2 regions of the Rhizobium sp. FG113 genome follow, and region 2 is predicted to be linked to the other one. Evidence: predicted binding sites of a transcription regulator. Region 2 holds the regulator's gene; the other holds the start of a gene.

Region 1 (7,122 bases), 190 kb from region 2:
CCTTCGGCTTGCGCTCGAGATACTGGTTGATCTCCAGCATGCGGGCGGCCTCTGCCACGCGCGCATCGATCTCGGCCTTCGGCGTCTTGCGGTTCTTCAGGCCGTATTCCAGGTTCTGGCGCACGCTCATATGCGGGTAGAGCGCGTAGTTCTGGAAGACCATGGCGATGTCGCGATCGGCGGGCTCGACATTGTTGACGACGCGCGCGCCGATCTTCACCTCGCCTTCGGAGATGGTCTCGAGCCCCGCGATCATGCGCAGCAGGGTGGACTTGCCGCAGCCGGAGGGACCGACGAGCACGATGAACTCGCCATCGGCAATCTTGAGTTCGATGCTGGAAACGGCGCGAACGCCGCCGTGATAGATCTTGCCGACATTATCGACGTCGATGGAGGCCATTATTACTTCTCCGTCTCAACCAGGCCTTTGACGAAAAGGCGCTGCATGAAAATGATGACCAGAACCGGCGGCAGGGCCGCGAGGATGACGCCTGCCATCACCAGGTTCCATTGTGTATCGCCATCCAGCACCGCGGCCAGGCGCTTGATGCCCATGACGACGGTGTAGTAGCCGGGTTCGGTGGTGATCAGCATCGGCCAGAGATACTGGTTCCAGCCGTAGATGAACATGATGATGAAAAGTGCCGCGATATTGGTGCGCGACAGCGGCAGCAGGATATCCCAGAAGAACTTCATCGGGCCGGCGCCATCGACGCGCGCCGCTTCCATCATCTCTTCAGGAACCGTCAGGAAGAACTGCCGGAACAGGAAGGTGGCGGTGGCCGACGCGATGACGGGAATGACGAGGCCGGAATAGGAGTTCAGCATGCCGAGATCGGCGACGACCTTGTAGGTCGGCAGGATGCGCACCTCGATGGGGAGCATCAGCGTCATGAAGATTATCCAGAAGGCGACCGTGCGGAAGGGAAAGCGGAAATAGACGATGGCGAAGGCCGATATGATCGAAATCGCGATCTTGCCGATCGCGACCAGGATGGCCATCGCCAGGCTGTTGCCGAGCATCAACAGGAATGGCGGTGCGCCGGCGTTGGATGCGCCGGTGCCGAGCAGCACGCCGTAGTTCTCCAGCATCTGGTGGCCCGGCGTCATCGGCACGACGCCGGTCAAGAAGTCCGAGGGACCGCGCGTCGAGGCGATGAAGGCGAGGTAGACGGGGAACACCACCATGCCGATGCCGATGATCAGCACGAAGTGGGTGAGAAAATTGAGGAAGGGGCGGTTCTCGACCATGGCTGGCTCTCGCTTCAATACTGCACTTTGCGCTCGATCCAGCGGAACTGGACGACGGTCAGGACGACCACGATCAGCATCAGCACGACCGACTGCGCGGCCGACGGGCCGAGATTGAGACCGACGAAACCATCGGCATAGACCTTGTAGACAAGGATGTTGGTCGATTGCGACGGACCGCCCGAGGTGGCCGCGTCGATGATCGGGAAGGTGTCGAACATCGCATAGGTGATGTTGATGACAGCCAGGAAGAAGGTGGTCGGCGACAGCAGCGGAAAGACCACCGTCCAGAAGCGCTTGATGGGACCGGCGCCATCGATCGCGGCGGCTTCGGTCAGCGAATGCGGGACCGATTGCAGGCCGGCGACGAAGAACAGGAAATTATAGGAGATCTGCTTCCAGGCGGCGGCGATGATGATCAGGATCATCGCGTTGTTCGGGTTTAGGCGATGGTTCCAGCTGTAGCCGAAATGTTCCAGCACATAGGGAATGATGCCGACGCTCGGGTTGAACATGAACCACCAGAGCAGGCCGGATGCGGCCGGCGCCACGGCATAGGGCCAGACCAGAAGCGTCGTATAGAAGCGCTGCGAGCGGATCACGCGGTTGACGCAGATCGCGAAGAGCAGCGACAGGCCCATCGACAGCACGGTGACACCGATCGAGAAGACGAAGGTGACGGTCAGCGAATTCAGATAATCCGGATCTTGCAGCAAGCGCGTGTAGTTCGCCAAACCGACGAAGGTGTCCTTCAGACCGAAGGGATCCTGGCGCAGGAAGGACTGCCATACGGCCTGAACCGCCGGCCACACGAAGAAGACGATCGTGATGAGCAGCTGCGGTGCGATCAGGAGATAAGGCAGGAGACGGCTTTGGAAGACGGTGCGTTTGGTTTGCATGCATGACCCCTCAAGGAAAATGCCCTCCCCGGACGGGCCGGAGAGGGCTGACGGAGGGAGCGACCCTTAGTTGGAATTCGCGGCTTCGAATTCGCGCAGCTTGGCATTGCCCTGCTTTGCGGCTTCGTCGAGCGCTTCCTGACCGGTCTTCTTGCCGTTGAGAACGGCTTCGAACTGCTGGTCGATAACGTCGCGGATCTGCGTCAGGTTGCCGAAGCGAACGCCCTTGGAGTTTTCGGAAGGCGTGCCGCGCATGATCTGCTTGATGGCGATGTCAGAACCGGCGTTCTTTTCGTAGTAGCCCTGCTTCTGACCAAGCTCGTAAGCAGCGTTGGTGATCGGCAGGTAGCCGGTGAACTGGTGCCAATCGGCCTGAACTTCAGGCTGCGACAGGTAGGTGAAGAACTTGGCGGCGCCCTTGTAGACAGCCTTGTCCTTCTGACCGTTCAGAACCCACAGCGTTGCGCCGCCGATGATCGAGTTCTTCGGATCCTGGGTGACCGTGTCGTCGTAAGGCATCGGTGCGAAGCCGACCTTGAAGTCCTTGGCGTTGTTGATGACGCCGGCGCGCGAAGCGGACGAGTTCATGTAGGCTGCGCACTGCTGCGAATAGAAGAGCGGAGCAGCGTCGGCACCGGCGCTCGGGCCGCCGTACTTGTAGACGCCTTCATCCTGCCAGGTCTTCAGATGATCCCAGAACTTGGCCTGGTTCGGACCGTTGAAGGTGAACTCGGCGTTCATGCCGCCGAAGCCGTTCTGCTGGGTGCCGTAAGGCAGGTTCTGGATGGCGGAGTAGTTTTCCAGGCCAACCCAGGTCGCGCCGTAGGACATGGTGAAGCCGCACTTGGCAGCGCCGGAGGAGACGATCTTCTTGCCCATTTCGGCAAGCTCGGCCCAGGTCTTCGGAGCGACTTCAGGATCGAGGCCGGCCTTCTTGAAGACGTCCTTGTTGTAGTAGAGGATCGGGGTCGACGAGTTGAACGGCATCGACAGGATGTTGCCCTCAGCGTCGGAATAGTAGCCGACGACAGGCGCCAGGAACTTCGACGGATCCCAAGGCTCACCCTCGTCCTTCATCAGCTGGTAGACCGGATAGACGGCGCCCTTGGCGGCCATCATCGTGCCGGTGCCGACTTCAAAAACCTGAACGATGGCAGGCTGCTGGCCGGCGCGGAAAGCGGCGATGGCGGCCGTCAGCGTCTCGGGATAGGTGCCCTTGTAGACAGGAACGATCTTGTATTCGCTCTGGCTGTCGTTGAACTTCTGGGCAACTTCCTCGAGCTTCTTGCCAAGCTCGCCACCCATGGCGTGCCACCAGGTCACTTCGGTTGCAGCAAAGGACGCGGAAGCGGACAAAGCAACCGCAGCAGCGGCCAATGAAATCGACTTAAACATGAAAAACCCTCTCCACCGTTGTTGGCGTGAGGACGCAATAGAGGCCTATTGTGACACCTCCTTAACGCTTTCATGACAGGCCGATTACAAATTCCGAAAATGTTAACCGACTAACGAAAGCGATCAGAACGCATCGCGCAAATGGACCGGCCATCGCCCGGGCAAGATGGCGACGATGTCGTAGCGTTGAGACAGGCGGGCCTGGTCGCGCTGCCGGGCGAGCCAGAGGTCGCTGGCGCCACGGATACGGGTCTGCGCGAGATGCGACACGGCATCGACGGCCGCGCCCTCGTCGCGACGCGCCTTCACCTCGACGAAGACGGCCAGATCGCCCTTGCGGGCAATGATGTCGATCTCGCCAAGCCGCGTGCGATAGCGCAGCGCGACGATGCGGTATCCTTTGAGAATGAGATAGAAAGCGGCGATGTATTCGGAGACATGGCCCCGACGCAGTGCCTTGCGGCGAAGACCCTTTTGATGCGGGTCCGTAGCGTCGTTACCTGACATCGCCCGCCTTTCGATCGAGCAGGCGCTGGTAGAGCTCCTTGCGCGGGAGACCGGTGATGCGTGCGGCCTCGGCGGCGGCCTTGGCGGTCGGAAGCGTTTGCGAGAGGTCGGCGAGGATCGCGTCGATGTCCGTTTCCTCGATGGCGCGCTCCGGCGCCGGGCCGATGACGAGGACGATCTCGCCTTTGACATTGTCGACATCGGCATAGTGAGCGGCGAGCTCGGCGAGCGTGCCCCGGCGGAACTCTTCGTAGCTCTTGGTGAGCTCGCGACAGACGGAGGCTGGGCGATCGCCGCCGAGAACGTCTGCGGCGGCAATGAGCGTGGCGCCGATGCGGTGCGGGGATTCGAAGAACATCAGTGTCGCCGGCGTGGCGGCGAATTCAGACAGGCGGTCGCGGCGGGCCTTGTCCTTGGTCGGCAGGAAACCGGCGAAGAGGAAGGCATCGTTGGGAAGGCCGGAGCCGACGAGAGCTGCCAGCGGCGCCGAGGCGCCAGGGATCGGGATCACCCGATAGCCGGCTTCGATCGCCGATTGCGCGAGGCGGTAGCCGGGGTCGGAGACCAGCGGCGTGCCGGCATCGGAGACCAGCGCCACGGATTTCCCCGCTTCGAGCGCGGCAAGCAGCCGGGGGCCGGCTTCGTCGGCATTGTGCTCGTGGTAAGCGTATGGGCGGTTCTGGATGCCGTAGCGATCGAGCAGCACGCGGGTGACGCGGGTGTCTTCGCAGGCGAGCACATCGGCGCCGGCGAGCGTTTCCAGCGCGCGCAGCGTTATGTCGCCGAGATTGCCGATCGGCGTCGCGACGAGATAAAGGCCGGGCTCCTGCGGGCGGGCGGGAACAGCCATGTTGTGCAGGCGGAAGCTGCGCTGCCTGCCGCCCTCTGTCGTCGTCTCGTCATTGCTCAAGATATGTCTGCCCTTTCTGGCTTCCGGCCTTTATGGGCGACACCCTTCTCTTCGGCAAGGGGCAGGACTTCGCCGGTAACGGTGATTTCTGTGAGCATCCGCAGCGAAAATGGCAATTGCAGGGGCAGCGACCTTTGCGCCTCTTGCATTCGTCCGCAAAATTCTGCCATTTTGCGCGTCCAATCCTCCGATCCCAGCTTTTGGGAAAGGCATTATTCAGGCGCGTTCAAGCGCGCCCGGGCAGTAACGGTCGAAAGCGGTAGCATCCCATGCGTATTACTATTGAGCGGTCCAACCTTTTGAAGTCGCTGAACCACGTTCACCGCGTGGTTGAACGCCGCAACACGATCCCGATCCTGTCGAACATCCTGCTGCGCGCCGATGGCCAGAACCTCGACATGAAGGCAACCGACCTCGATCTGGAAGTGACGGAAGCCACGCCCGCCAATGTCGAGCAGCCCGGCGCGACCACGGTTCCCGCCCATCTTCTCTACGACATCGTGCGCAAGCTCTCCGACGGCTCGGAAGTGCTGCTCGCCACCAGCCAGGATGGCGGCTCGATGACGGTTCAGTCCGGCCGTTCGAAGTTCTCGCTGCAGTGCCTGCCGGAATCCGACTTCCCCGACCTCACGGCCGGCACCTTCACGCACACCTTCAAGCTGAAGGCGACGGATCTGAAGATGTTGATCGATCGCACCCAGTTCGCGATCTCGACGGAAGAGACCCGCTACTATCTGAACGGCATCTTCTTCCACACGATCGAAAGCGAAGGCGACCTGAAGCTGCGCGCCGTCGCCACCGACGGCCACCGCCTGGCGCGCGCCGACGTCAACGCACCCTCGGGCTCCGAGGGCATGCCCGGCATCATCATTCCGCGCAAGACGGTCGGCGAGCTGCAGAAGCTGGTCGACAATCCGGAAGCGATGGTGACGGTCGAAGTTTCCGACGCCAAGATCCGCCTTTCCATCGGCTCGATCGTCATGACCTCGAAGCTGATCGACGGCACGTTCCCCGATTACCAGCGCGTCATCCCGACCGGCAACGACAAGGAAATGCGCGTCGACTGCACGAGCTTCGCCCAGGCCGTCGACCGCGTCTCGACCATCTCGTCGGAACGCGGCCGCGCCGTGAAGCTGGCGCTTTCGGACGGGCAGCTGCTGCTCACCGTCAACAACCCGGATTCGGGCAGCGCCACGGAAGAAGTGGCCGTCGGCTACGACACCGATGCCATGGAAATCGGCTTCAACGCCAAATACCTGCTCGATATCACCGCGCAGCTTTCCGGCGATCAGGCGATCTTCCTGCTGGCCGATGCCGGCTCTCCGACGCTCATTCGCGACACCGCCGGCGACGATGCCCTTTACGTGCTGATGCCGATGCGCGTGTAGCGCGTCGCATTTGCCGTTCAAACTTTGTCAATTGCGACGCTTGGCCTTGTTTTAGCGCCGTATTGCCTGCACATAAGCATGCAGCATGTGCTGCACGAAGGAGAACGGCATGGGTGGCTTGCGCCTCAAGGAACGGCTGGGCAAGAAATTCGACGAGGAGATCCGGTTTTTCAAGGGGATGATGCAGGGGCCGAAGACAGTCGGCTCCATCGTGCCGACGTCGTCGATCACGGCGCGCAAGATGGCAAGCGTCATCAACCCGAACTCCGGCCTTCCGGTTCTCGAACTCGGGCCCGGCACCGGCGCCATCACCAAGGCCATCCTGCAGCGTGGCGTGAAGCCTGAAAACCTCGTCGCCATCGAATATTCGACAGACTTCTACGAGCATCTGGTGCGGCTCTATCCCGGCGTGAACGTCATCAACGGCGACGCTTTCAATCTCGACAAGACGCTGGCCCACATGGATGGGCAGAAATTCGATAGCGTCGTTTCCGCCGTGCCGCTTTTGAACTTCCCGATGCAGGCGCGCATCGCCATGCTGGAAAGCGTGCTCGACCGCCTGCCGGCCGGACGCCCCTTCGTGCAGATTTCCTACGGCCCGGTTTCGCCGATCATCGCGCGGCCGGAGCGCTACCATATCCAGCACTTCGACTTCATCGTCCGCAACATTCCGCCGGCGCAGCTCTGGATCTACCGCCGAGGCTGACGTGTTCGGTCTCTACATCACCCACCCGCAAGTGAAGATCGACGCCGCCGTCCCGGTGCCCAAATG
Region 2 (7,122 bases):
GTTCGCTCGGCCTCGGCGCCACGCGTTCGGAAACGATCAAGAAGGTCGTTCTCCCCGCCGCCCTGCCGGGTATCGTCGGCGCTCTCCTGATGACCGCCTCGCGCGCCATCGGCGAGACCATGATCGTCGTGCTTGCAGCCGGTGTTGCAGCCCGTATCCAGATCAATCCCTTCGAGCCGATGACGACGGTGACGGTCAAGATCGTCAACCAGCTGACGGGTGACCTTGAGTTCACCTCGCCGCAGACGCTGGTTGCCTTCGCGCTTGGCATCACGCTGTTCTTCATCACGCTTTGCCTTAACATCTACGCGCTCTTCATTGTGCGCAAATACCGGGAGCAGTACGAATGACGGACGTTGTTTCCTCCGGACAGGGCGTCGTCGTCTCCAAGGCGCCGGCCCGCCGCGATATCGGCATCAAGCGTCGCTACGCCGCCGAACGCCGCTTCCAGGCCTATGGCATCGCTGCCATCTCCTTCGGTCTGATCTTCCTGGCCATCCTGCTCACGACGGTTATCCGTCAGGGCTACACGGCCTTCGCGCAGACCTCGATCACTCTGCCGATCGAGTTCTCCGAAAAGGTGCTCGACCCCAACAACAAGCGCGCCACCGACCCGTCGGTGCTGATCGCCGCCAACTATCCGGTGCTGATCCGCGACGCCATGGTCAAGACGCTCGGCATCAACGCCCAGAGCCGTCCTGAAGTCCGCGACGCCACCGCGATGATCTCCAAGGGCGCCCCGATCGTGCTCCGCGACATGGTCGTCGCCGATCCGTCGCTGATCGGCAAGACGGTCAACGTCACGCTTCTTGCCGACGCCAATATCGACTCGGCCAACAAGGGCCAGATCGACCTGACAGTTGACGAGAAGAACCGTAAGGTCAACGACCGCCAGGTCGGCTGGATGCAGCAGATGGCGGCCAGCGGCACGCTCCACAAGGAGTTCAACACCGGCCTCTTCGTCAACGGCAATTCCAGCCGTCCGGAAGCCGCAGGTCTTGGCGTCGCCCTCATCGGCTCGCTCTACCTGATGCTGATCGTTCTTGCCCTGTCGCTGCCGATCGGTGTCGCTGCTTCGATCTACCTCGAAGAGTTCGCGCCGAAGAACAAGCTGACCGACCTGATCGAGGTCAACATCAACAACCTCGCGGCCGTTCCTTCGATCGTCTACGGTCTGCTCGGTCTCGCCGTCTTCATCAACTTCGCAGGTCTGCCGCGCTCCGCGTCGCTGGTCGGCGGTCTGGTGCTGACGCTGATGACGCTGCCGACCATCATCATCGCCACCCGCGCAGCGCTGCGCGCCGTGCCCCCTTCGATCCGCGCGGCCGCTCTCGGCCTCGGCGCTTCGAAGATGCAGATGGTGTTCCACCACGTTCTGCCGCTGGCAATGCCTGGCATCCTGACCGGCACCATCATCGGTCTGGCGCACGCGCTCGGTGAAACCGCGCCGCTGCTCCTGATCGGCATGGTCGCCTTCGTCGCCAATGCGCCTGCCACCCCGATGGATCCCTCCACGGCTCTGCCGGTGCAGGTTTACATGTGGGCAAACGAAGCCGAACGCGCCTTTGTCGAGCGCACGTCCGGCGCCATCATCGTCCTGCTCCTGTTCCTGATCGTCATGAACCTCGGAGCCATCCTCTTGCGTCGTCGCTTTGAGCGCCGCTGGTAAACGGAGTAAACATCATGAACATGTTGACGGAAGCAGCAGTTGAGAAGGCGCTAGACCAGAAGATGAATACCATTCCGTATAAAATGATCGGCCAGGACGTCTCGGTTTACTACGGCGAGAAGCGTGCGCTTTTCGACGTGAAGCTGAACATCCGCGAAAACACCGTGACGGCTCTCATCGGTCCGTCGGGCTGCGGCAAGTCCACCTTCCTGCGCAGCCTGAACCGCATGAACGACACGATCGACAACTGCCGCGTCACCGGCAAGATCACGCTCGATGGCGATGATATCTACGATCCGGATATCGACGTCGTCGAACTGCGCGCCCGCGTCGGCATGGTGTTCCAGAAGCCGAACCCGTTCCCGAAGTCGATCTACGAAAACGTCGCCTACGGCCCGCGCATCCACGGTCTCGCCAAGGCGAAGGCCGACATGGACGTCATCGTCGAGCAGAGCCTGCAGCGCGCCGGCCTGTGGAACGAAGTCAAGGACCGCGTGCATGAAGGCGGCACCGGCCTCTCGGGTGGTCAGCAGCAGCGTCTGTGCATCGCCCGCGCGATTGCCGTCAGCCCCGAGGTCATCCTCATGGACGAGCCCTGCTCGGCGCTCGACCCGATCGCGACCGCCAAGGTCGAGGAGCTCATCCACGAGCTGCGCGAAGCCTACACGATCGTCATCGTCACGCATTCGATGCAGCAGGCAGCCCGCGTCTCGCAGCGCACCGCCATGTTCCACCTCGGCAACCTCGTCGAGGAGAACGATACCGACAAGATGTTCACCAACCCGGATGATCCGCGCACCCAGGATTACATCATGGGCCGCTTCGGCTGATCTCCGAAACCGGTAAACCTCAGGACATTCAAGGATAAGCCCCATGGCATCGACACATATCTATTCCGCCTATGACGATGATCTCAAGTTCCTGACGCGCCGCATCTCCGAAATGGGCGGCCTCGCGGAACAGATGGTCGGCGACGCTGTTCGCGCGCTCGTCAACGGCGACACTTCGCTCGCCCAGAAGGTCATCTCCGACGACGTGATCCTCGATCACGCCGAGCGCGAGATCGGCGAGAAGGCGATCATCACCATCGCCCGCCGCCAGCCGATGGCTGCCGATCTTCGCGAAATCATGGGCTCGATCCGCATCGCGGCCGATCTCGAGCGCGTCGGCGATCTCGGCAAGAACACTGCCAAGCGCGTCATCGCGGTCCAGAGCACCGGCGTTCCGCGCAAGCTCGCCCGTGGCCTCGAGCATCTCTCCGAACTGGCGCTCGTCCAGCTCAAGGAAGTTCTCGACGTCTACACCAGCCGCGTTGCCGACCGCGCCAAGTCGATCCGCGAGCGCGATGAGGAAATCGACGCGATGTACACCTCGCTGTTCCGCGAGATGCTGACCTACATGATGGAAGATCCGCGCAACATCACCAGCTGCACGCATCTTCTCTTCTGCGCCAAGAACATCGAGCGCATCGGCGACCACGCCACCAACATCGCAGAGACCATCTACTACATGGCTACCGGCGCCCAGCCGGAAGGCGAACGTCCGAAGGACGACACCGCCAACACCGTCGGCGCGGTCACGGAATAAGCGTTCCGGACCCACGCCCCCAGGAGACCGAGACGAATGATCCCAAGAGTAGCAGTCGTTGAAGACGAAGAAGCACTGAGCGTGCTTCTTCGCTATAACCTTGAGGCCGAAGGCTTCGAAGTCGATACCATCCTTCGCGGTGACGAGGCCGAGATCCGGTTGCAGGAACGCACGCCGGACCTTTTGATCCTCGATTGGATGTTGCCCGGCGTATCCGGCATCGAGCTGTGCCGTCGCCTGCGCATGCGCCCGGAGACGGAGCGCCTGCCGATCATCATGCTGACCGCCCGTGGCGAGGAAAGCGAACGCGTTCGCGGCCTGTCGACCGGCGCCGATGACTATGTCGTCAAGCCGTTCTCGACGCCTGAGCTCGTCGCCCGCGTCAAGGCGATGCTGCGCCGCGCCAAGCCGGAAGTGCTCTCCTCGTTGCTGAAGTGCGGCGATATCGAGCTCGATCGCGAAACCCATCGCGTTCACCGCAAGAGCCGCGAAGTCCGCCTCGGACCGACCGAATTCCGCCTCCTGGAATTCCTGATGTCGTCGCCCGGCCGCGTCTTCTCCCGCTCGCAGCTGCTCGATGGCGTCTGGGGCCATGACATTTATGTCGACGAGCGCACCGTCGACGTTCACGTCGGCCGCCTGCGCAAGGCGCTCAACTTCTCGAACATGCAGGATGTCATCCGCACCGTTCGCGGCGCTGGTTATTCGATGGAAGCGTAAGGCGCTTCCATTTCATCCGATCCAACGAAAAACGGGCCCCGCGAGGGCCCGTTTTCTTGTGTTCCTTATCCGGCTTTCCGGGTCATGCGACCCGGTTGGCGGCCTTGCGGCGCTCGTTGACCGGCTGGTAGGCCATCCGCTGGTGGTAGGTGCAGTATGGCGAGTTGTCAGGGGACTCGCAGCCGCAGAAGTGAAAGTCATCCGTCAGCGGATCGCCGACCGGCCACTTGCACGTACGCTCGGTCAGTTCCGTAAGGCCGAGGCGGCGCGAGATCGGAACGACAACGTTGGAAGCCGGACGGTAACGGACTTCCTCGATCGCATCGATGTCCATCTCTTCCTTGAGAGCCACTGCGCCCTGCGGGCGGGCAACGGCGCGGCTTGGCGAGATGCGTGCGGAATTGAAGTTGCTGGCGGGGCGGGGCGTCGAAACCGCCGGGCGCTTCGGCGCCCGGGTCGCGGTCGTCGTGCCGCCGGCCTTGGCGCGGCCAGGCAGGTTCAGACGGTGGACCTTGCCGATGACGGCGTTGCGGCTTACACCGCCAAGTTGTGCCGCAATCTGGCTGGCGCTCAGGCCTTCGGCCCAAAGCTTCTTCAGTCTTTCAACGCGCTCGTCTGTCCAGTTCATGCCCTGTCTCCGCCTTATTGCGTTGGTGTAGGCAGAATCCCTCACCCATGGCACGGACGTGTCCGGACCAAGAAACGCTTGCTCGATTTTGGTGACTAGTTCCGCCGCATGCAGTCTAGTAATTGAGTTTTAACCTAGAGTGAGGGCGACTCCGTGACAAGAGTCGGTTGAATCGCGGCGAATCGATTTCTCGGTTTTCCCCAACTTGCTGGGTGAGAGAGTCATTTCTGCAACATTAGCTGTTGATAGCTCACCGGCACCCCGATGCTTGCTTGACGCATGCGACAAAAGCTCAGTTTTGTTGACATCGCACTGCGAAAAGACAATAGTGCCCCTCGCCGCCGAAAGGCGGCATTTTTCATTTCCGGGCACCCGCTTTTTAGCCGGAGTCCGGGCGATTATTGAGCGAATGACAGGAGATCGCGCCATGGCTGAAGCCGCGCCGCTTTATGATACCTACTCTCGTGCCCCGCTGCGGTTCGAGCGAGGAGAGGGCGTGTGGCTGATCACCGAAACTGGCGAGCGATATCTCGATTTCGGCGCGGGCGTTGCCGTGACCTCCGTCGGCCATAGCAATCCGCATGTCGTCGGAGCACTGAAGGATCAGGCCGATAAGGTTTGGCACCTTTCCAACATTTACGAGATCCCCGGTCAGGAGCGCCTCGCCAAGCGGCTTACGGATGCAACCTTCGCGGATAAGGTGTTCTTCACCAACTCCGGCGCCGAGGCGCTGGAATGCGCGATCAAGACCGCGCGCCGCTACCAGTATTCGAAGGGCCATCCCGAGCGCTTCCACATCATCACCTTCGAAGGTGCCTTCCACGGCCGCACGCTGGCGACGATCGCTGCCGGCGGCCAGGAGAAGTATCTCGAAGGCTTCGGCCCCAAGGCACCCGGTTTCGACCAGGTTCCCTTCGGTGATATCGAGGCCGTTCGCGCTGCGATCACCGATGCCACGGCCGGCATCCTGATCGAGCCGGTACAGGGTGAGGGCGGTATCCGCCCTGCGACCGTGGAGTTCATGAAGGCGCTGCGCCAGCTCTGCGATGAAAACGGCCTGCTTCTGATCCTGGACGAGGTTCAGACCGGCGTCGGCCGTACAGGCAAGCTCTTTGCTTATGAGCGGTTGGGCGTAACGCCGGACATTCTGGCCGCCGCCAAGGGCATCGGCGGTGGTTTCCCGCTCGGCGCCTGCCTTGCAACGGCTGAAGCAGCCTCCGGCATGAAGGCCGGCACCCATGGCTCGACCTATGGCGGCAACCCGCTTGCCATGGCTGTCGGCAATGCCGTGCTCGATGTGATCCTTGAGGAAGGCTTCCTGCAGCACGTCAGCGACGTGGCACTCGTCTTCCGCCAGGGGCTCGCATCGCTGAAGGACCGCTTCCCCGATGTGATCGAGGATGTCAGGGGCGAAGGCCTGATGCTTGGCGTCAAGGCGGCTGTTCCGTCGGCTGAGCTCCTGCAGGCCATCCGCGCTGCCAACCTGCTGGCCATTCCGGCCGGCGACAATGTCATCCGTTTGCTTCCTCCGCTCGTCGTCACCGCCGACGAAGCCCGCGAAGGCCTCGCACGCCTGGAGCGTGCCGCCGAGAGCGTGCGCGCCAAGGCAAAGAAGACGGCTTGAATGGATGGATGCCCGGCCGGATGGCGGGCGCAACAGGTTAAAGACAGATGGCTTCCCCAAAACACTTTCTCGATCTTTCCGCGGTAACCTCCTCCGACCTCAGGGTCATCATGGATGACGCCAAGACCCGCAAGCAGGCCTTCAAGGCCGGCCAGGGCGACAAGCCGCTGGCAGGCAAGATGCTGGCGATGATCTTCGAAAAGCCCTCGACGCGTACCCGCGTCTCCTTTGACGTCGGCATGCGCCAGCTCGGTGGCGAGACGCTGTTCCTTTCAGGCACCGAAATGCAGCTCGGCCGCGCCGAAACGATTGGCGATACCGCGAAGGTCCTGTCGCGCTATGTCGACGCAATCATGATCCGCACCACCGACCATGCGCGCATGCTGGAGCTCGCCGAACACGCGACGGTTCCCGTCATCAACGCTTTGACGGATGACACCCATCCCTGCCAGATCATGGCCGATATCATGACCTTCGAAGAGCATCGCGGCCCCATCAAGGGCAAGACGATTGCCTGGATGGGCGATGGCAACAACGTGCTGCATTCGCTGGTCGAAGGCGCTGCCCGTTTCGGCTATCGCATGAACATGGCGGTACCCCTTGGTTCCGAGCCGAAGGATCACTATCTGAACTGGGCCCGCAATGAGGGCGCCGAGATCATGCTGAGCCATGATGCAGACCGTGCGGTCGCCGGCGCCGATTGCGTGGTGACCGATACCTGGGTCTCCATGAATCAGGAACATCGGGCCCGGGGTCACAACGTCTTCCAGCCTTATCAGGTCAATTCGGCTTTGATGGCACAGGCCGACAAGGATGCATTGTTCATGCATTGCCTGCCGGCCCATCGTGGTGAGGAAGTTACCGACGAAGTGATCGACGGCCCGCAATCCGTGG

What was found. The regulator PhoB, encoded in region 2, activates phosphate uptake and scavenging genes when phosphate is short. The targets are predictions, from matches to a motif close to TGTCATNNANCTGTCAT.
Region 1: the regulator PhoB is predicted to act here: its motif matches at 3,618-3,634, upstream of ugpB (sn-glycerol-3-phosphate ABC transporter substrate-binding protein UgpB).

What each region holds. Positions count from the first base shown of each region.
Region 1 is NZ_JBMDKV010000002.1:330,992-338,113, reverse strand. It holds gene ACODTZ_RS08800 (sn-glycerol-3-phosphate import ATP-binding protein UgpC) at 1-400, opposite strand, end outside; gene ugpE (sn-glycerol-3-phosphate ABC transporter permease UgpE) at 403-1,251, opposite strand; gene ugpA (sn-glycerol-3-phosphate ABC transporter permease UgpA) at 1,266-2,150, opposite strand; gene ugpB (sn-glycerol-3-phosphate ABC transporter substrate-binding protein UgpB) at 2,217-3,545, opposite strand; gene ACODTZ_RS08780 (YraN family protein) at 3,669-4,052, opposite strand; gene rsmI (16S rRNA (cytidine(1402)-2'-O)-methyltransferase) at 4,042-4,902, opposite strand; gene ACODTZ_RS08770 (hypothetical protein) at 4,959-5,132, opposite strand; gene dnaN (DNA polymerase III subunit beta) at 5,232-6,350, shown strand; gene pmtA (phospholipid N-methyltransferase PmtA) at 6,460-7,056, shown strand; gene ACODTZ_RS08755 (histidine phosphatase family protein) at 7,058-7,122, shown strand, end outside.
Region 2 is NZ_JBMDKV010000002.1:521,895-529,016, forward strand. It holds gene pstC (phosphate ABC transporter permease subunit PstC) at 1-350, shown strand, start outside; gene pstA (phosphate ABC transporter permease PstA) at 347-1,669, shown strand; gene pstB (phosphate ABC transporter ATP-binding protein PstB) at 1,684-2,499, shown strand; gene phoU (phosphate signaling complex protein PhoU) at 2,543-3,256, shown strand; gene phoB (phosphate regulon transcriptional regulator PhoB) at 3,293-3,976, shown strand; gene ACODTZ_RS09740 (GcrA family cell cycle regulator) at 4,059-4,604, opposite strand; gene ACODTZ_RS09745 (aspartate aminotransferase family protein) at 5,032-6,228, shown strand; gene argF (ornithine carbamoyltransferase) at 6,276-7,122, shown strand, end outside.